DNA from 3 places in the Arthrobacter sp. BC5 genome. Region 2 is predicted to be linked to each of the others. Evidence: riboswitches for the same ligand, from Rfam matches in the RefSeq annotation. Region 2 holds a riboswitch; each other region holds the start of a gene.
What was found. Region 2 has a riboswitch for thiamine pyrophosphate ahead of AC1MFI_RS07210 (ECF transporter S component). Riboswitches for the same ligand answer to the same signal wherever they lie in the genome.

Region 1 (6,600 bases), 540 kb from region 2:
TGCCGGTATTGAGGTCGGGGAAGATGAAGACCGTCGCCTGGCCTGCCACCGAGGAGCCCGGGAGCTTGGAGGCGGCAACCGAGGCGTCCACGGCGGCGTCGTACTGGATGGGCCCCTCCACCGCGAGATCGGGCCGCTGCTGCCGCACGAGCTCGGTGGCGCGCCGCACCTCGTCCACGGCTCCGCCGCTGCCGGACTCGCCCGTGGAGTAGGACAGCATGGCCACGCGGGGCTCGACGCCGAACTGCGCCGCCGTCTCGGCCGAGGCCACTGCGATGTCCGCCAGCTGCTCCTCGTTGGGGTCCGGGTTCACGGCGCAGTCGCCGTACACCAGCACGCGGTCCTGCAGAAGCATGAGGAACACCGAGGAGACGATCTTCACGCCGTCCTTGGTCTTCACGAATTCGAGCGCGGGCCGGATGGTGTTCGCCGTCGTGTGCGCGGCACCGGACACCATGCCGTCGACCTTCCCGAGCTGGACCATCATCGTGCCGAAGTATGCCCCTTCGAGCATGCGCTCCCGGGCCTGGTCGAGGGAGACATTCTTGTGGGCGCGTACCCGTGCGTACTCCGCGGCGAACTCCTCGCGCAACCCGCTCGTCGCCGGGTCGATCAGCGTGATGCCGGTGAGGTCGATGCCCTGGCCCGTCGCCAGTTCTCGGACGCGAGCCTCGGGTCCCAGGATCGTGAGGTCGCAGACATCGCGGCGGTGCAGGATCTCGGCGGCCTTGAGCACCCGGATGTCCTCGCCCTCGGGGAGCACGATATGCCGCCGCTCGGACCGCGCACGCTGGATGAGCTCGTGCAGGAACCGCAGGGGGGTCATGCTGACGGGGCGGGGGAGTTCGAGCCGCTCCAGCAGTTCGTGCTCGTCCACCTGCCGCGACCAGGCGCCGAGCGCGGCCGCGGCCTTGCGGCGCAGTCCGCTGGCGATCTCACCGCGCACCTCGCTGACGCGCCGAGCCGCCGTGTAGGTGTCGTCGTCGAGCGTGAACACCGGGAACGGCGCCTGCGCGAGGAGGGCGAGGATGTTGGGATCGGGCGCGAGCCCGCCGGTGAGGATCATGCCCGAGGGAACCGGGAACTCGGGGGAGAACGACGACGCCAGCGTTGCCACGAGCACGTCCGCGCGGTCCCCGGGCACGATCACCAGGGCGCCGTCGGTGAGCAGGTGCAGGAAGTTGCCGACGTTCATGGCGGCGACGCGCACGCTCGTGACGTCGCGCTCGAGGTTGGAATTGCCGGCGATCTGACGGGCCCCGAGTTCGGCGGACACCTCGGAGACCGTGGGCTGGGAGATCTCCGACAGTTCCGGGATCACGTAGACGGGACGGCCCGAACGGCCCGGCCGCACGTGCTCGCTGATGGCGGTGACGGCGTCGTCCGCCGCCCTGTTCACCATCATGGCGAGGAGGGACACCTTCGCGGCGTCGAGCTCGCGGCGGGCCACGTCGACGGCGTCGGCCGCCTCCTCGACGGACATGTCCTTCGCACTGACGACGGCGAGGACCATGGCGCCGAGGTTGTTGGCCAGGCGGGCATTGAGATCGAACTCGACGGCGGCGTCGTTCCCGGAGAGGTCGGTGCCCTCCACGATGACGACGTCGCACTCCGCGGCGATCTCGCTGTAGATGGCGACGCAGCGGGCGTCGATCTCGGCGCGGTCGCCGGTGACGAGCAGGGCGCGGGCCTGGGCGCGCGTGAGGCCGCCGCGGGCGCGGCCCTCCGGGAGGTCGAACGCACGTTGCATGAGCCGGACCATGGGGTCGGCAGCAGGATCACTGCCCTCGACGATGGGCCGGAAGAAGCCCACGCGGTCGGCGTGCCGGTGCAGCATGTCGGCCAGGCCCAGGGAGATCAGGGACTTGCCGGAGCCGTTGGTCATGGCGCTCACATATATTCCGCGGGTCATGGGGCCAGTCTTGCAGGGTCCTCAGGTGCCCGCCATAACGGGTGTCACGTCCTCGGGCAGTTCCCTCCGGGCGCCGGGACGGCAGGCAGGACCGGCCGGAGGCGCCGTGCGGAGTGGTTGCTGCCGTCTGGATGGACCACGGCCGCCACCGTCAGCGCAGCGGGGTGCGCGTGTCCGTGTCCGGCCCCCAGCGGCCACCCGCCGCCACCAGCAGTCCGGCGACGACGAGCAGCGCTGCGATGGGGCCGTAGGTGCCGAAGGCCTGCTGGAGCGGCGGCAGGTAGTAGGGGTAGAGCGCCGGGGCCACGATCGACAGGCTGTACCCCAGGCCGTAGCCGCTGGACCTCACGCCGCCGGCGAACCTCTCGGACAGGTAGGCGCCCACCGGCCCGTACACCGAGACGGTCACCACCTGCAGGGCCGCGCAGAGCACGACGACGGACACCGGGCCGTCCACCGCGAAGATCGCCAGGAAGCAGGCAGGGGCCGTCACGGCAGCCAGCACGCCGAAGCCGATGAAGAAGCGCCGTCGTCCGACGAGGGTGGAGACCTGCCCGCAGAGCGCCATGGCGACCGCGGAGACAACCGTGGCGCACAGCAGGGTGAGCGTGACGCCGCGACCGTCGAAGGTGCCGGCCTTCGTCAGTTCGGAGGTGAGGGTCGGGATGGCCATGTAGGTCAGCAGCCACAACCCGGTCATCAGGGTGAAGGTCTGGAGGAAGACGTGCCGGTCGCGTCCTACCAGCACGTCCTTCAGCGGTGAGCGGGGCGCCGGGACCTGTGCGGCGGCGGGCGCGTCCGCGACCTGGCGCCGGTAGTACCGGAGCATGACGAGTGCGAGGATACCGCCGACGACGAACGGCACGCGCCAGCCCCAGGTGGTGTAGGAGGCAGGATCGAGGACGGTCAGCAGGACGAGGACGAGGGCGGCGATGGTCGCGTTGGCCACGGGTGACATCGCCATGATGAGTCCGCTCGCCATGCCTCGCCGCCGGGGTGCCGACCACTCCATGGCCAGCGGGACGGCGGAGGTGTATTCGCCGCCCAGGAACACGCCGCCGAGGAACCTCAGGGCAAGGATCAGTGCCACGGTCCCGCCGCCGAGCACCTCGTGACCCGGGACGGCCGCGATCAGCAGGGTCGTCGCGGCGATGCCTGCGAGGGCGACCTTCGTGGTGGCCGTGCGGCCTACGCGATCGGCGATCGGTCCGAAGATCGCGGCTCCGAGGGGGCGCCCGATCAGGGTCGCCGTGAAGACCAGCCCTGCGGTGGCCGCGACGTTCTCCGCACCGAGGAGGGTGCCCGCGGCCGGTGCGAGGGCGATCACCGGCAGGAAGATGTCGAACTGGTCCACGTAGTTCCCGAGGATTCCGCCGCGGACGGCATGACGGGCCCTCGGATCGTCGCCGATCCGCGCAGCGGTGGGGGACGGCATGGAGGTACCGGGCATCGTATTCTCGCTTCCTTCGCCGGCATGACCCGGAGCAGGTTCGGCGGTCGAAGCTGCAGCAGCTTCCTCTCAGCCCTTGCCAGGGCTCCCGCGGGAATGGGTGACTCCATCCTGCCATGCCGCCCTTGACCCCGTCCGGCCCGGCGCGTAATGTACAACCATATGGTTGTAAAACAGTTGAGTGCGGACGAGGTGGACCGCCTGTTCCAGGCGCTCGCCGACGCGACACGGAGGGACATCGTGGCGCGCGTCCTGGTCGCCGAGTATTCGGTATCGGGCCTGGCCGAGCAGTACGACATGAGTTTCGCCGCCGTGCAGAAACACGTGGCCGTCCTCGAGCGGGCCGCTCTGGTCACGAAGGAGAAGCGCGGACGGGAGCAGATCGTGCGCGGACAGGTCGACGGCGTGCAGAAGGCCCGCCGCCTGCTCGACGAGTACGAGAGGATCTGGCGGCAGCGGGTCGACCGGATCACGGACATCCTCGCCGAGGATGCCGGGGACATGGACTAGGAAGGCAGCATCATGGCGGTCATCAGTACTGAGAAGGACGTCGAGGCACTCCACTTCAGGCTCGTCGCGGAGTTCGATGCCGGAGTGGAACGCGTGTGGCGGATCTGGGCGGATCCGCAGCAGCTCCAGCGGTGGTGGGGACCGCCGACGTGGCCTGCGACGTTCGACGCCTACGAGTTCGAGGAGGGCGGGCGGGCGGCCTACTTCATGACCGGGCCCGACGGCGAGAAGGCGCGGGGATGGTGGCGCATCACCGCCGTCGAGCCTCCGCACCGGTTGAGGTTCGTCGACGGGTTCGCGGACGAGAACGGCGACCCTGTGGCCGACATGGGCGAGACGACGGCGACCGTGACGCTCGAGGACCTCGGCGGTCGTACCCGCATGACCATGACCACGGCCTTCGAGTCCCTTGAACAGCTCAACCAGATGGTGGAGATGGGCATGGAGGAGGGCATCCGGGAGGCCCTCGGCCAGGTCGATGCCCTGCTCGCGGAGGACGCCTCCGTCTGAGCCTGCGCTCGCCCACGCCGCCGGGAGTGCGGAAAGGACCGCCGGAGAGTGCTTTCGGCGGTCCTTTCCGCACTCCCGGCGGTGCAGGTCGGGCGGCGGTCGGCCCGGCCGGGACCGGGACGACCGCGCCACGCGTGCCTTACGCGGTGGCAGCCTTCGGCTTGCGGTTGGGCAGGGCGAGCTTGAAGATCTTCGCCCAGGTGGAGCCGACCTGCTTGGGCAGGGGCCCGGTGGTGTAGGGCAGGTTGTAGCGCCCGCAGATCTCGCGGACCTTCACCGCCACCTCGGCGTACCGGTTGGACGGCAGGTCGGGGAAGCAGTGGTGCTCGATCTGGTGGGACAGGTTCCCGGTCATGAGGTGCATGAACTTCGAGCCGGAGATGTTGGCCGAGCCGATCATCTGGCGGACGTACCAGTCGCCGCGCGTCTCGCCCTCGACCTCCTCCTCCGTGAAGGTGTCGGTTCCTTCGGGGAAGTGGCCGCAGAAGATGACGGCGTGCGCCCAGAAGTTGCGGATGGCGTTGGCGGCGAGCGTCCCGTAGAGGGCCTGCTTCCCCGAACCGGTCAGCATCGCGACGGCGGGGGTGGCGGCGTAGTCCTTGGAGAACTGCTTGAACACCTTGACCCCCACGGCCTTCAGGTCGCGGTTCATGGCCTCCTTGGACTTCAGGCCTTCCTTGTACTCGGGGATCTCGAGGTCGTAGAGGGCGATGCCCCACTCGAAGACCGGCGCCAGGACGGCGTTGTACAGCGGGTTGCCGAGGTTGAAGGGTCGCCATGGCTGGTCGGGATCCATGCGGAGCAGGTTGTATCCGACGTCCCGGTCCTTCCCGATGACGTTGGTCCAGCGGTGGTGCAGGTCGTTGTGGGTGTGCTGCCAGGAGCGCGCCGGGGTGACGAAGTCCCACTCCCAGGTGGTGGAGTGGATGTCGGGATCCCGCATCCAGTCCCACTGGCCGTGGAGCACGTTGTGCCCGATCTCCATGTTCTCGAGGATCTTCGCGATGCTCAGCATCGCCGTGCCGGCGAACCAGGCGGGCTTGTACTTGCTGAACAGGAGCGTGCCGCGCCCCGCGAACTCGAGGCTCCGCTGGACCTTGATGACGCGGCGGATGTAGGCGGCATCCGTTGCGCCGCGCTTGGCGAGGATCTCGTCCCGTACGGCGTCGAGCTCGCGGCCGAGGGCTTCGACCTGCTCGTCCGTCAGGTGTTTGGCGGCGTCCGGGCGGACCAGGGGGTGGCCCGAGGCCGCAAGGGCGCCCGGGCGTGTCAGCGTGGTGGTCATGGAAGCTCCTCTGGTGGGGGATTAAAGGTCGAGGTTCACGGGCCCGGCGGCTGCCGAGACGCAGGTCTGGATGAGTTGGCCGGGCGCGTTGTGCAGTTCGCCGGTGCGGAGGTCGCGGACCTGCCCGGCGCGCAGCGGGATCAGGCAGCTGTGGCAGATGCCCATGCGGCAGCCGCTCGGCATGAGGATGCCGGCGTCCTCGCCGATATCGAGCAGGGGGGTGTCGCCGTCGGCCTGCACCTCGCGGTCGGACTGCTCGAAGGTGACGAGGCCGCCGTCGTGGCCGGCACCGGCCGTGAGGTCCGTGCTGAACCGCTCGATGGTCAGCGTGCCCGTGGTCGAAGCCTGTCCTTCGGTGCCCGCCGGAACGCTCGGGACGGTGCGTGCCGTCTCCAGGGCCGCTTCGCGCTCCCACAACTCCTCGGCGGCGTTGAGGAAGCCCTCCGGCCCGCAGGCATAAGCTGCCCGGGAGCGCCAGTCCGGGCACAGGTCCGCGATGGTCTTCGCCGTGAACTCCAGCCGGCCGCGGGCGCTCGTGAACCAGTGGCGGACCGTGAGGTTGGGGAACTGGTCGGCCAGTTCGTCCAGTTCCTCGCGGAACAGGCTCTTCTCCGGGGTGCTGTTCGAGTTGATGAGCACCACGTTCGCATCCGGTCGGCGGGGGACCAGGGTGCGGATCATGGACATGACCGGGGTGATGCCGCTGCCCGCGGTGAGCATGAGCAGGGACCTCGGGTGCTCGGGGAGCACGAAGTCACCCTGGGGAGGCGCGAGGAACAGGACGTCACCCGGCTTGGTGTCCCGCACCAGGACGTGCGACACGGAGCCGGCGTCCTTCACCGTGATGGCCGGATCATGCCCGGCGGCGTTGCTCAGGGAGTACGAGCGCCAGTGCCGTACGCCGTCGAGTTCCACGCCGATGCGCGCCCACTG
Region 2 (6,600 bases):
ACGACGCCGTCCCTGACGAGGGTCTTCAGGCGGCTGCCGAGTGCACCGCGGGCGGGCAGGCCGTCGAGGTCCCCGCCGCCGTAGAGGCGTCGGGCCGACGCGCTGCCGCGGACGGCCCAGAGGATGCGGGTGCCGGGCTCGTTCCTGGCGACCTGACCGAGGTTGATCAGGGTGTTGGCGGCAGAGTGGCCGGCGCCGACGACCATGACCGTCCGGCCTGAGAAGCGTGCCCGGTCAGCGCCGACGACGTCGGGCAACGGCCTGGTGATGAACTGGGACGCCGCGCCTTCCCCGGGTGCCGTCAGTCCGGCCTGTCCGAGCGGGTTGGGCCGGTTCCAGGTGCCGGAGGCGTCGATGACGGCTCGCACGAGGTGGTCCGTGGTGCCGTCGGGTGCGGTGACCCGGACGAGGAACGGGGTGGTGTCGCGGTCCTTGGTGCGGGTCTTGTCCATGCCGAGGCGGGTGACCGCGATGACCCGGCTGTCGAAGTGGAGGGTGTCGGCGATGGCTGGGACGGCGGCGAGGGGCTCGAGGTAGGACTCCACCAGTTCGCGGCCGTACGGCAGTGCGGTACGGCGTGGTTCGGCCCAACCGGTGGGTTCGAGCAGCCGTCGGGCTGCGGGGTCGATGCCGTACTCCCAGGGTGAGAACAGGCGGATGTGCGCCCACTGCCGGATCGCCGCGCCGACGCCGGGCCCCTGCTCGAACACGATCGGGGTCAGGCCCTGCTCGAGGAGGTTCGCGGCCGCCGAGAGGCCGATGGGTCCGGCGCCGATGACGGCGACAGGAAGATCGGTCATGCCGGACCCGGCGGCGGGACTTGTTCCGGGGGTGGTCTCAGGCATGAGCTGCGGTCCCGTCGGCGGGCAGGAGCTCGCTGATGAGCTGCTGGATGCGGCCCTTGATCTCGTCGCGGATGGGGCGGACGGACTCGACACCCTTGCCCGCGGGATCCTCGAGGACCCAGTCCTCGTACCGCTTGCCCGGGAAGTAGGGGCACTCGTCCCCGCACCCCATGGTGACGACGACGTCGGAAGCCTTCACGGCCTCGGCGGTGAGGACCTTCGGTGTCTCGGCGGTGATGTCGATGCCCTCCTCCTTCATGGCCTCGACCGCGGCGGGGTTCACCTGGTCGGCGGGCTGGGACCCGGCGGACAGAACCTCGATGCGCCCCTCGGAGAGGTGGTTGAGGTACGCCGCTGCCATCTGCGACCGCCCCGCGTTGTGGACGCAGACGAACAGGACCGACGGTTTCCTGACCTCGGTGGTCGTCTCGATGCTCATGGTGATCCTTCGTTCAGCGCCCGGTCCCGGAGATCGACCGGTGTCGGTCTCGAGTATGGAAAGCATATTGATGGTTGTCAATATCAGGGTACGGTAGGTGAATGACGACGATCACCGAGTCCAGGACTGCGGACCCCGCAACGACCGGAGCCGCCACGGCGACCCCTGATGCGGCGGGTGCAGAGGGTCCCTGCTGCGTGCCGTCGGGGGCACCGGCGATGAGCGCGGATCGGGCCGAGGAACTGGCGAGGCAGTTCAAGGCGATCGCCGACCCGAACCGTCTGCGCCTGATCTCGCTGATCTCCTCGAGCGCCGGGCACGAGGCGTGCGTCTGTGACCTCACCGAGCCGCTGGATCTCGGGCAGCCGACCGTGTCGCACCACCTGAAGATCCTCGTCGACGCGGGCATCCTGCACCGTGAGAAGCGCGGGGTGTGGGCGTACTTCTCCCTCGTGCCCGGAGCCCTGACCTCCCTCGCCGGCGTCCTCGCCGAACCCGCGTGACCCCCGACCTCTCCGGGCTCCTGCCCGCTCAGAAGAATCGAGAACCCCTGTGAGCTTCAAGGCGGACAAGCCCGCTGTCCTGTTCGTGTGCGTGAAGAACGGAGGCAAGTCCCAGATGGCCGCGGGCCTCATGCACAAGGTCGCCGGTGATTCCATCACCACGGCGTCGGCCGGATCGAGGCCGGGATCCTCGGTCAACGGCCTCTCGGCCGAGGTGTTGGCGGAGATCGGGGTCGACATCAGCCAGAACGTCCCCCGTCCGATCACCCGCGAGGACCAGGAGCAGGCGGACCTCGTCGTCATCCTGGGCCCTGAAGCGCACGTCGACGAGGTCGAGGGCGCCCGTTACGAGCGCTGGGAGACCGACGAGCCCAGCGAGCGCGGCATCGACGGCATCGAGCGCATGCGCCTGGTCCGCGACGACATCCTCGAACGCGTCACCGCCCTGCACGCCACCGTGATGGCCCCGTAGCCGACCGGCGCGGATCGCGGCCGTCGACAGCCGGTCCCGTCTGCTCCCTCGCCGGGCTCCTCCCTGCCCTCTTCCATGCGTTCCCCCTGCGTGTCCCTCCCCTAAGGAGTCCTGCCATGACCGTGGTCGCCATCCTGATCTTCCTCGCCACCCTGACCCTGGTCATCTGGCAGCCCCGGGGCCTCGGCATCGGCTGGTCCGCCCTCGGTGGTGCGGCGGTAGCCCTGATCACCACGGTGGTGAGCCTGTCCGACATCCCGATCGTGTGGGACATCGTGTGGAATGCGACCTTCGCGTTCGTGGCGATCGTGATCATCTCCCTGATCCTCGACGAGTCCGGGTTCTTCACCTGGGCAGCCCTGCACGTCGCCCGCTGGGGCAGGGGTGACGGACGGCTGCTGTTCACGCTCATCGTCCTGCTCGGGGCAGCGATCGCAGCAGTCTTCGCCAATGACGGGGCGGCCTTGATCCTCACCCCGATCGTCATCCAGATGCTCCTGGCCCTGAAGTTCCCGGCCAAGGCGTCCCTCGGCTTCGTCATCGCCTGCGGATTCATCGCCGACGCCGGCAGTCTGCCGCTGGTCGTGTCGAACCTCGTCAACATCGTCACCGCGGACTTCTTCGACATCAGCTTCGCCCGCTACGCCGTCGTGATGGTCCCGGTCGGCATCGTGTCCGTCGCGGCCAGCCTCGGCGTCCTGCTGCTGTTCTTCCGCAAGGTCATCCCGCGCCGCTACGACGTCACCGTCCTCGCCAGTCCGAAGTCCGCCATCGCGGACCCGCTGACGTTCAGGGCCGGCTGGGTGATCCTCGGGGTCCTGCTCGTGGGCTACTTCGCCGCCGAACCACTGCAGATCCCGCTCTCCGCCGTCGCGGGAGTCGGAGCCGTCGTCCTGATGATCGTCGCCTCCCGCCAGCCGGCCTTCCTCTTCCCCCGTACGCGCGCCCTCACCGGCACGTCCGCAGCGCCGGGGCCGGCGCCAGGATCACCTGAAGGCGCCGGACGGGCGGCGGACCTCGATTACGAGACGGTCGGCGCGTCCCGCCGGTCGACGGCCCGGCCTCACGTCACGCCCGTCATCGGTGCCACCGCCGGTCCGGACCAGGAGGACGAAGCATCTGCCGCTGGGGTCGCGCTCCCGAGCGGGAGGATCTCCGTTCCACGGATCCTGAAGGAAGCGCCGTGGCAGATCGTCCTGTTCTCCATCGGCATGTACCTGGTCGTGTACGGGCTGCGGAACCGGGGCCTGACCGACGAGCTCGCCGGCGTCTTCTCGAGCATCGGCTCCAACGGGGTGCTGGTCACCGCTCTCGGTGTCGGCGTCATCGTCGCCGTCCTCGCGTCCCTGATGAACAACCTGCCCACCGTCCTCATCGCCTCGCTGGCCATCGGCTCGGCCGGCGCTGCCGGTCTGACGCAGGAGGCCATGATCTACGCCAACGTGATCGGCTCGGACCTCGGCCCGAAGATCACCCCCATCGGCAGCCTCGCGACCCTGCTCTGGCTGCACGTCCTGGACCGCAAGGGCATCCACATCGGCTGGGGCCAGTACTTCCGTGTCGGCATCGTGCTGACCCTCCCGGTGCTCGCCATCACCCTCCTCGCCCTGGCCGGATGGCTCACCGTCATCGGCGTCTGAGCGCCAGGAGGGGGGGCCGCCATGAACCCTGCGCACGAAACGGCGGGCAGCCCTCCTCCAGCCCTCCTCCAGCCCTGCCGCGAAGGACTCAGGTCAGGTCGCGTGTCTTCGAGAAGCGGTCGATCGCCTTCTGCGTGGAGCGGTTGGTGAGCACCTGGATGGTGGTGCTGACCGCACCCGAGATGACGGCGAACACGAGGGCCGAGCGCAGGGTGTTCTCCAGCCCGTCCTTGCTCTTCGGCGGGGCCTCGCCGGTGATCTTCTCCCACAGGAAGTCGACGAGCTTGGTCCCGACGAAGCCCGCACCCACGCTCATGCCGGCGCCGAGCAGTTTGAACACCACGTTCATGGTTTCTCCTTCTAGTCCGATAGTCCTGGGCCTAGCCTAGTCGCGGCCCACGGCCCTTCGCAGGTGTAGGATCGGTAGCGCTCAACCAACAAACGACAGGGGAGCGCCGATTCGCAGCAGGCTGCGGAGCGGGCGCTGAGAGTGCGGACCGCCGCAGACCCTCGAACCTGATCCGGCTAGTACCGGCGAAGGGAGTCGAGTTCTCAGAGTGCGCGGATGCTGCTTCCACGGCAGTCCGGCACTCTCCCCTCCTGTACCTCAGGAGGAAATCACCATGGCATCACCAGCGTCCCTCACGGGCACCTCTCCGCGCACCACCCAGTGGCGTGTCGTCGACATCGTGGTGGCCTCGGTCATCGCGGTCGCCGTCGGCGTCCTGTTCTTCGCCTGGTCGGCGGGCTACTCGGGCATCAGCGTGCTCACCGCCGGTTTCCCGCCGTTGGCAGGCCTCTACTCGGGCGGCTGGCTGATCGCCGGAGTGCTCGGCGGGCTGATCATCCGGAAGCCCGGCGCCGCCGTCTACTGCGAGGTGCTCGCGGCCGCGGTCTCGGCGCTCATCGGCACCCAGTTCGGCATCCTCGTCCTCGTCTCCGGGCTCATCCAGGGACTCGGGGCCGAGCTGGTCTTCCTGCTGTTCCTCTACCGGAAGTGGAACCTGCCCGTGGCACTGCTGGCGGGCCTCGCAGCGGGGCTCGCCCTCGCGATCAGCGAGAACATCATGTACAACGCGCTGTGGACCATCGAGTTCAAGGTCCTCTACACCGTGTTCGCTGCCATCTCCGGCGTCGTCATCGCCGGACTGCTGTCCTGGCTCGCCATGCGTGGTCTCGCGAAGACGGGCGTGCTGTCCTCCTTCGCCGCGGGCCGCACGGCGGACGTGTGACACCAGCCGACGCGCCATCTTCCGGAGCGGTGCACGTCCGCGCCCGGGGATGGGGCTGGCGCCATGCCGGCAGGAAGGCGTTCGCCGCGCGCGGGCTGGACCTCGACATCCGGCCCGGGGAGCGGGTCCTGCTCCTCGGGGCGTCCGGCGCGGGCAAATCGACCGTGCTGCACGGACTGGCCGGTGTGCTCGGCACCAACGACGAGGGCGAGCAGGAGGGTGAACTCCTGCTCGACGGCGCCCCGCCCGCCGCGGCGCGGGGGCGTGCGGGGCTCGTCCTGCAGGATCCGGAGACGCAGGTCGTGCTGGCGCGCGTGGGTGACGAGGTGGCCTTCGCCGCCGAGAACCTCGCCGTGCCGCGGGAGGAGATCTGGCGGCGCGTGGGACGGGCGCTCGACGACGTCGGCCTGGACCTCCCGCTCGACCACCCGACCACCGCGTTGTCCGGAGGGCAGAAACAGCGCCTCGCGCTCGCCTCCGTGCTCGCCATGGAACCCGGCTTGCTCCTGCTCGACGAACCCACCGCGAACCTCGACCCCGACGGCGTGCTGGAGGTGCGCGACGCCGTCGCCCGGGTCCTCGAGCGTACGGGGTCGACGCTCGTGGTCGTGGAGCACCGTGTGGCGGTGTGGGCCGATGTCGTCGATCGCGTGATCGTGCTCGATGCCGAGGGCGGCGTCCTCGCGGACGGTGCCCCGGCAACCGTGCTCGGCCGGGAGGAGACGCGAAGCCGGCTCGCTGCGGCGGGCGTATGGGTCCCGGGGCTGCGGCCCCCCGTGGGCGGGCGAATGCCCGGCGGCGGTGCGGAGGTGCTCCTCTCGGCGCACGGCCTGGCCGTGGCAAGGACGAAGCACGGGCCGGCCGCCGTGGAGGGCCTCGGGCTCGAGGTGCGCGCTGCGGAGGCCCTGAGCATCACCGGGCCGAACGGTGCGGGGAAGTCGACGGCGGCGCTCACGCTCGGCGGCCTCCTCCGCCCGCGCGCAGGGACCCTCGAGGCGTCCGCCCGGCTCGCCGGGGACGCCGGAAGGAACCCGTTCCGCTGGCGTTCCTCCCAGCTCGTGCAGCGCGTCGGAACGGTCTTCCAGGAGCCCGAGCACCAGTTCCTCACGGCGAGCGTCGCGGAGGAACTCGAGTTCGGTCCGAGGAGGGTCAGCGGGAGCGTGGACCCGCGCCGCATCGCCGAGCTGGCCGAGCGGCTCCGGCTCACCCATCTGCTCAAGGCCAATCCGTTCACGCTGTCCGGCGGGGAGAAGCGCCGCCTGTCGGTCGCGACGATGCTCGCCACGGCCCCGCGCATCCTCATCCTGGACGAGCCCACCTTCGGCCAGGACGCCGGGACCTGGGCCGAACTGGTCACCCTGCTGCGCGAACTGATCGACGACGGCGTGGCCGTCCTCTCCGTGACGCACGACGCGGACTTCATCGCCGCGCTCGGCGGAGCATCGCTTCACATCATCGGTGGAGCGGGA
Region 3 (6,600 bases), 1.8 Mb from region 2:
TCAATCTGCGCGAGGAGCGGGGTGGTGAGGTCGGCCAGTGAGCCGGCGCGGGTGGCGCTGAGGGTGATTTCCGCGAGCATGTCGATGGTCCGGGCGGCTGTGCGCGGATCGCTGAACGCGTAGGTGATGAGCTGATCCATCACGAGTTCGAGGAGACCGGTGAACGTCGGAAGCGTCAGCTGCGCCCGGGCGTTCCCCTCACCATCGGTGAGCGTTCGTGGTCCTGTGGACCGGCCGGTGAGGGAGCAGAGGATCGCGGAGATGTGGCTGAGAGCGTGGACGGCTGTGGTGGGGTCGTTCACCCCTGGAGACAGCGCCTTGTCGGTGACATCCAGGAGCTGCTGAAGACCGAAGGACGGGTCCTGGGTCGAGGTGCGCTCGAACCCGGTCCTGAACGCCGCAAGCACCTCCTGCGCTGCCTCTTCGCCTCGTCCGTCGTCGAGTGGCGCCCCATCCGTGCTCCACATCCGGGCAACCGGGATGCCTTCGACCAGGGAGGTTCCGGGGCTGACGTCGACGCAGACGAACACCTCCCGTCGGGTAGCACTGGTCAGGAGGGTGTACTCGTCGACCCGGGTGAGGAAGCCTGAGCGCGGGGCCCGCAGCGGTAGGCCTCCGGAGCGGGAAAGCCGTTCCTGATTCTCCCTGAATCCTTGGTCGGGGTAGATCCGCTTCAGCGTGTGCTCTGCCTCGCGGTGCACATCGCGCAGCATGGTCTCCACGCGGATCTGCCGCGCCAGGTGAGCCAGGAACAGGACGAGCCCCACGACGCTTGCGACGGTCAGCATGAACGCGGTGGTGACGGCGATCTCCGGGACGAAGCCGGCGCCGGCGCTACTCTCCACCCGGATGCTTCTGAGCACGGTCAAAGCGAAGACGAACGTCGCAAGGAACAACGCGAGCGTGTTATGGACGAACCGATCCCTGGTGAAGGTACGCAGCAGGCGCGGGGAGAACTGGCTGCTGGCCAGCTGGAGGGTAACGACCGTCAGGGAGAACGTCAGCGACGTCACCGTGATCGTCGAACTCGCGATCGTCTCCAGCAACGACCGTGCCGCCTCGGGTCCCCCGCCGAAAAGAACACCCGACACGACCACAGGCATGCTGTCATCGAGGCGCTCATCCAGGAACGGAAGAACCTGCCCCAGGACGAGTGCGACAAGGACAGCAGCCAGCGGAACCGGCCACAGCTGGGCTCGGAGGGACTCCCGAACAGACTGCCCATCCATACGACTCACCCTGGATCGACCTCCTCATCCTTGTCGTTCACCAGCGGAACCATCGAACCGCAACCATACTGTCCACGAGGGCTGCCTGAGGACCACCAAGGGTGCGGGACGGGGCCCGGCGCCCCCGCTGCCACTCGCGCACCAGGCGAAGGGATCCGCACCCGCTCGGGCCGCCGCGGCTGATCAGTTCAGGGGAGGCGGTGCACACTCCGGTACTCCCTCGCTGATCGAGGGCGTACCGGCGAAGATGCAGGCGGCGATGCAGCCCCGCGCCAGCAGCGTCATCGCGATCGGAATCGTCGCCGCCCGGAACCTGCTGGCTCGGCCCGGGAACGCCTGCCCCACGCGGCATCGACCCCGCTAGCACGTCAGGGCGTCGGCGAAGGAGTCCAGTCGAGCCACAACCCGGCCTCGAGCGCGATGGCCGCCGGCACGGTGTGCGGCCCGTCGAACTCCCGGTACACGACCTCGTAACCGCGCCGCTTGAGGGTCGGGACCACCCGGCGGCTCGTCGCATCGATCGGGAGGACGGAGTCCTCGGTGCCGTGCGAGATGAAGACGGCCGGCTGTCCGTTCTGCGGCCCGGGCGGAACGAAACCGGGCGAGAACGCGACCACCTTGCGGAAGAGGTCGCCGTTCGCCAGTCCGAGCCCCAGCGCGTAGGAGGCTCCGTCGGAGAAGCCGGCCACACCGATCCGCTCCGGATGCACCGGGACGAACGAGAAGACCTCCTCGAGTGCCTTGTCGATGACCTCCGTGTCCGGCCCGAAACCCCCACGGATGGCATCCCAGGTGCCGCCGCGCGACGCCGGCGCGAGGATGACGATCCCGAGCTGCTCTGCCGCGGCGCGCAGCACCGACAGGCCGCCCTGCGCGTCCCCGCCTGCTCCGTGGAGGGCCACGAGCAGCGGGGCCGGTTCATCGGCGGCCAGGGATTCCGGGACGTACACGATCGGATCCCGGGTCCCCGCGACACCGAGGGCGTGTACCCCCGTCCTGATCGCCGGGCCGGGGTCCGCGGCGCCCGGACGGGCTGTGAGCACGGCGGGATCCTGCCTGTCCTCACGCTGTCCTGTATCCATGGGTCCTCCCTCGCAGGCCGTCGCAGCCACGAGGAGCGGCGCGATCATCGCACCGGCAAGCACGGATCTCCTCGTTGCCACACACGGAGTCTAGGTTTCCCGGCACGCCCTGATCCCGGTTGCCGTCCGCCGTGAAGTCGGCTAGCAGCGGGCAGAGCCTCGCGAGCAGACAGCCCCGGCACGGGGTCGTCGCCCGGCTCCTACGAGTCCCAGGCTCCGAGCAGGGATCGGGCGGCCTCAGCAGGATCAGGTGCCGAGCACAGGGCCGACACGACGGCGATTCCCGCCGCACCTGCCCGGCGGAGTGGAGCGGCGTCCGAGGCGCTGATGCCACCGATCGCCACACAGGGAAGCACGGAGCCGCCTGCGAGACGGGCGAAGCCGTCGACGCCGAGCGGTGTCGGGTGGTCCGGCTTGGTCGCGGTGGCGCGCACGGCGCCCACCCCGAGGTAGTCCACGGTGCCGGGCGGGAGGGCATGGGCGACGGCGGACTGTTCCGGCGTCGCCGCGCTCAGGCCGACGACGGCGTCGGGGCCGACGATGCTCCGCGCCAGGCCGGGCGGAAGGTCGGACTGGCCCACATGGACGCCGTGGACCGGGGCGCCTTGCTCGCGTGCCGCGAGGTACACGTCGACCCGGTCGTCGACCAGCACGGGCACGCGGTCGCCGACTGCCTCGGCCACCGCGACCAGGAGCGCGACGAGGTCACGGCCTCCCGCGTGCTTGTCCCGCACCTGCACGCACGTCACACCACCCGCCACGGCTGCCGCGACGACGTCCGCGACGGTGCGGGGAGCGCACAGCAGCGTGTCGGTCACGAGGTAGAGCGGCAGGTACGACGCCGGGAGCGGGCGCGGCATCAGTCGCCGTCCGGGAGGTTCAGGCCCTGCACGACGTCGGCCGGCGTGATGGCGGCGAGCGCGTCGAGGAAAGCGGGTGCGAAGGTGCCGGGACCCGCCGCGAGTGCGGCGGCCTTCTCGGCCGCGAGCGTGTACACACCGGTGGCGGCGGTCGCGGCGAGCAGCGCATCCGGTGTGAGGGAGGCGAAGGCGGCCATGACGGCGCCGAGCGCGCAGCCGCCGCCCGTCACGCGCGTCAGCAGAGGAGTGCCGTTGTCCACCCGGAGCACCGCGCCGCGAGCGGGGACGACGGCGTCGACGGGGCCGGAGATCGCGACGACCGATCCGTGGCGCTGCGCGAGCGAGCGGGCGGCGCCGAGCGCCGCTGCGGTCCCGTCGGTGGAGTCCACCCCGCGTCCTCCGCCTCCTGCACCGGCGAGGGCGATGATCTCGGAGGCGTTGCCGCGGATGATCGTGGGCCCGAGGGCGACCAGCTCCCGCGCGGCGTCGGTCCGGACGGTGAGGAAGCCCACGGCCACGGGGTCGAGGACCCACGGGGTGCCGGCCGACCCGGCGGCGTGCGCGGCCTCCCTCATGGCAGCGCGCTGGCTGTCGGTCGGCGTGCCGAGGTTGACGAGGACCCCCGAGGCGACGGGCGCGAACTGGCCGGCCTCCCCGGGGATGTCCACCATGGCGGGAGCGGCACCGAGGGCGAGCAGGACATTGGCGGTGAAGTTCGTGACGACGGCATTGGTGACGCACTGGACCAGCGGCGAGGCGGTCCGGAGGTCCGCGAGCAGTGCCGCGCATGCTTCGGCGGTGACCGGGCCGTCCTGCGCTGCTGCGCCGCGCTCCGGCGCTGTGGGGCGTGGTTCCGCGTGTGTCTCGGTCATGGCTGCCTTTCGCTGGGTGGAGCGGAAGGACGGACGGACCGAGGGCCCGGCAGGACATCCCTTCGCCAGTATGAGCTGGATCAGGTTCGACGGGTCTTATCTCAGCCCCTCCCGTGGAGGGACACCCCGTGTCGCTGTTCGAACGATAACGCCTCGGCGGGGAGCATCCAAGCCGGGGCGCGGACGGGCGGGCACCCGTGCAGCAGGCACGTGCACCCGCCCAGGGATCAGCGGCCGCCCTCGATCCGGCGGCTGTGCTGCTCCCTGCCGGGGCCCCCGTAGGGGTAGTCACTGAACGTCGGCGCGCTGACGTCGTCGAGGCTGCCGAGTTCCTCCGGTGTCAGCTCGAGGTCCGCCGACGCGAGGTTGTCCGCCAACTGCTCCTGCGAGCGCGCTCCGAGGATCACGGACGTCACGGCGGGCTTCGACGCGACCCAGGCCAGGGCCACGTGCGAGGCGTTGACGCCGCGCTCGGCGGCGATGCCGGTCACGGTATCGATGATCCGCCACGTCCGGTCCTGGGCGTTGCGCTTCTCCCAGGCCTCCATGCCGCGCTGCGGGTTCTCCCCGAGCCGCGTGGCACCGGTGGGCTCGGTGTCGCGGGAGTACTTGCCGGTCAGCCAGCCGCCGCCGAGCGGCGACCACGGCAGCATACCCATGTCCGCGTCGAGTACCGCAGGGACGATCTCGGCCTCGATCTCGCGCACGAGCAGCGAGTACTGCGGCTGCAGCGTCACCGGCAGGGAGTAGCCCCGCTGGCGGGCGATCATGACCGCCTTCGTGAGCTGCCAGCCGGTGTAGTTCGAGAACCCGTAGTAGCCGATCTTGCCCTGGACCACCGCTTCGTCGAGGAACCCGAGGGTCTCCTCGAGCGGAGTCAGCGGATCCCACGAGTGCACCTGGTACAGGTCGATGTGGTCCACCCCGAGCCGCGTCAGCGAGGCGTCCAGCGCCCGGCGGAGGTGGCGCCGGGACAACCCGAGGTCGTTGACATCCTCACCCATGGGGAACCTGCCCTTGCTCGCCAGGACCATCCGGTCACGCTCTGCCGGGTTCCTGGCGAGCCACCGCCCGATGATCTCCTCGGAGGTGCCGGCCGTGTAGACGTCGGCCGTGTCGATCAGGTTGCCGCCCGCCGCCGCGTAGTCCGACAGGATGGCGTGGGAGGCGCCCTCGTCCGCTTCCGCGCCGAAGGTCATCGTGCCGAGTGCGAGATGCGATACCGAGGTGCCGCTGTTGCCGAGTTTCCGGTACTCCATGGTTCTCCTTCGTCAGTGGACGGCGCCCTGTGCGCGGTGGTCATTCGCTGACCGTGACGCCCTTCCAGAAAGCGTAGTAACCACGGATGTTCTCCGCCGCTTCTTTCGGTTCCGGGTAGCTCCAGGCCGCATCCTTGTTCTGCTCACCGCCCACCTCCAGCGTGAAGTAGCTCGCCGTGCCCTTCCAGTGGCAGACGGTCTGGGTGCGGGTCGGAACGAAATACTCTTGCGAGATCGAAGTCGGCGGGAAGTAGTGGTTCCCCTCGACCATCACCGTCTCCGCTGATTCCGCGATGATCGTGTTGTTCCAGATTGCTTTCGGCATGATTCCTCTTCCTCGAAGGTTCCCCGCGCGGGCGCGGAGGGCGCCTCCTGCCTGTCGGCGAGGGCACCAGTACCTTCCCCAACTCCCTGGGGAGCCGGAGCATTCCGAGCGCGGGCCGCCTCCGGGGGGTCAGAGCTTCCGGACGGTCAGGATCTGCTCGAGGCGGCCGAAGGGCCCGTCGAGGTCGTGCGCGACGCTCGAGGTCAGCCCTACCCCGTGCTCACCGAAAGTGACCCGGGTGTCGAGCCCCAGCCACTCGCCCCTAGGCAGTCGGTGGAGGTGGATCTGGAGGTCCACGTTGGGGAACATCCAACTGTCCCCTCCGGGCGGTACGCGCGCGGCGATGCCGTTGGCGGCGTCCATCATGCCGACGAGCCGCACGACGTCGGACGTCGTCGTCTCCTCGAGCATCGAGTAGGGATTCCGCATCCACACCTGCCCGCGGCCGGGGCGGTGCCCCGGGACGACGCGGACCTCGAGCGAACGGATGAAGCCTCCGGGCCACGCCGTCATGGCCTCGTGCGGACCGGCCTCGTCCGGGCCAGGCATGCGGGGATCCTCCACCGCGGTCACGGCGGCCGTGTCCTGTGCGCCCAGTCGCCAGGCCCTCGCCACGATCGCCGTCCGCCCGCCCGCCTCCATCCGGGCCTCCAGCAGCTCGATGGTCCGCCCGGGCCGGACGACGGCGGTGGAGACCTCGAACTCGCCGCCGGGGATCATCCCGAGGATGTCGAAGCTGATACGGCTCAGCTGCATGCCGTCGCGAGGCTCGCACTCGAGGAGGCATTGCGTGAGGAGGCCGGAGATGGGAGCCATGTGCTGCTCCTCCGGGTTCCAGGCGCCCTGGGCATGGACGGTCGATTCGAACCTTCCGCCACCGAGGTCGCGGTAGAAAGAATCTGGCACGGGGAGATCTCCTTCATCGGGGAAGCCGGGTGTACTGCGGGCAGCACGCGGGAGCCCGGGGGCATGG

Region 1: linked by a shared signal. The riboswitch ahead of AC1MFI_RS04535 (MFS transporter) and the one ahead of AC1MFI_RS07210 (ECF transporter S component) in region 2 are both predicted to bind thiamine pyrophosphate.
Region 3: linked by a shared signal. The riboswitch ahead of thiM (hydroxyethylthiazole kinase) and the one ahead of AC1MFI_RS07210 (ECF transporter S component) in region 2 are both predicted to bind thiamine pyrophosphate.

What each region holds. Positions count from the first base shown of each region.
Region 1 covers NZ_CM155273.1:1,012,228-1,018,827, reverse strand. The annotation lists gene pta (phosphate acetyltransferase) at 1-1,912, opposite strand, end outside; gene AC1MFI_RS04535 (MFS transporter) at 2,064-3,362, opposite strand; TPP riboswitch at 3,357-3,464, opposite strand; gene AC1MFI_RS04530 (ArsR/SmtB family transcription factor) at 3,525-3,872, shown strand; gene AC1MFI_RS04525 (SRPBCC family protein) at 3,885-4,382, shown strand; gene AC1MFI_RS04520 (fatty acid desaturase family protein) at 4,522-5,667, opposite strand; gene AC1MFI_RS04515 (ferredoxin reductase) at 5,689-6,600, opposite strand, start outside.
Region 2 covers NZ_CM155273.1:1,552,906-1,559,505, forward strand. The annotation lists gene AC1MFI_RS07180 (FAD-dependent oxidoreductase) at 1-800, opposite strand, end outside; gene AC1MFI_RS07185 (arsenate reductase ArsC) at 838-1,284, opposite strand; gene AC1MFI_RS07190 (ArsR/SmtB family transcription factor) at 1,386-1,787, shown strand; gene AC1MFI_RS07195 (arsenate-mycothiol transferase ArsC) at 1,837-2,259, shown strand; gene AC1MFI_RS07200 (arsenic transporter) at 2,376-3,899, shown strand; gene AC1MFI_RS07205 (DUF4235 domain-containing protein) at 3,988-4,248, opposite strand; TPP riboswitch at 4,336-4,459, shown strand; gene AC1MFI_RS07210 (ECF transporter S component) at 4,523-5,131, shown strand; gene AC1MFI_RS07215 (ABC transporter ATP-binding protein) at 5,128-6,600, shown strand, end outside.
Region 3 covers NZ_CM155273.1:3,307,509-3,314,108, forward strand. The annotation lists gene AC1MFI_RS15565 (DUF2254 domain-containing protein) at 1-1,229, opposite strand, end outside; gene AC1MFI_RS15570 (alpha/beta hydrolase) at 1,598-2,311, opposite strand; gene thiE (thiamine phosphate synthase) at 2,512-3,171, opposite strand; gene thiM (hydroxyethylthiazole kinase) at 3,171-4,043, opposite strand; TPP riboswitch at 4,084-4,182, opposite strand; gene AC1MFI_RS15585 (aldo/keto reductase) at 4,271-5,302, opposite strand; gene AC1MFI_RS15590 (DUF427 domain-containing protein) at 5,343-5,627, opposite strand; gene AC1MFI_RS15595 (thioesterase family protein) at 5,757-6,533, opposite strand.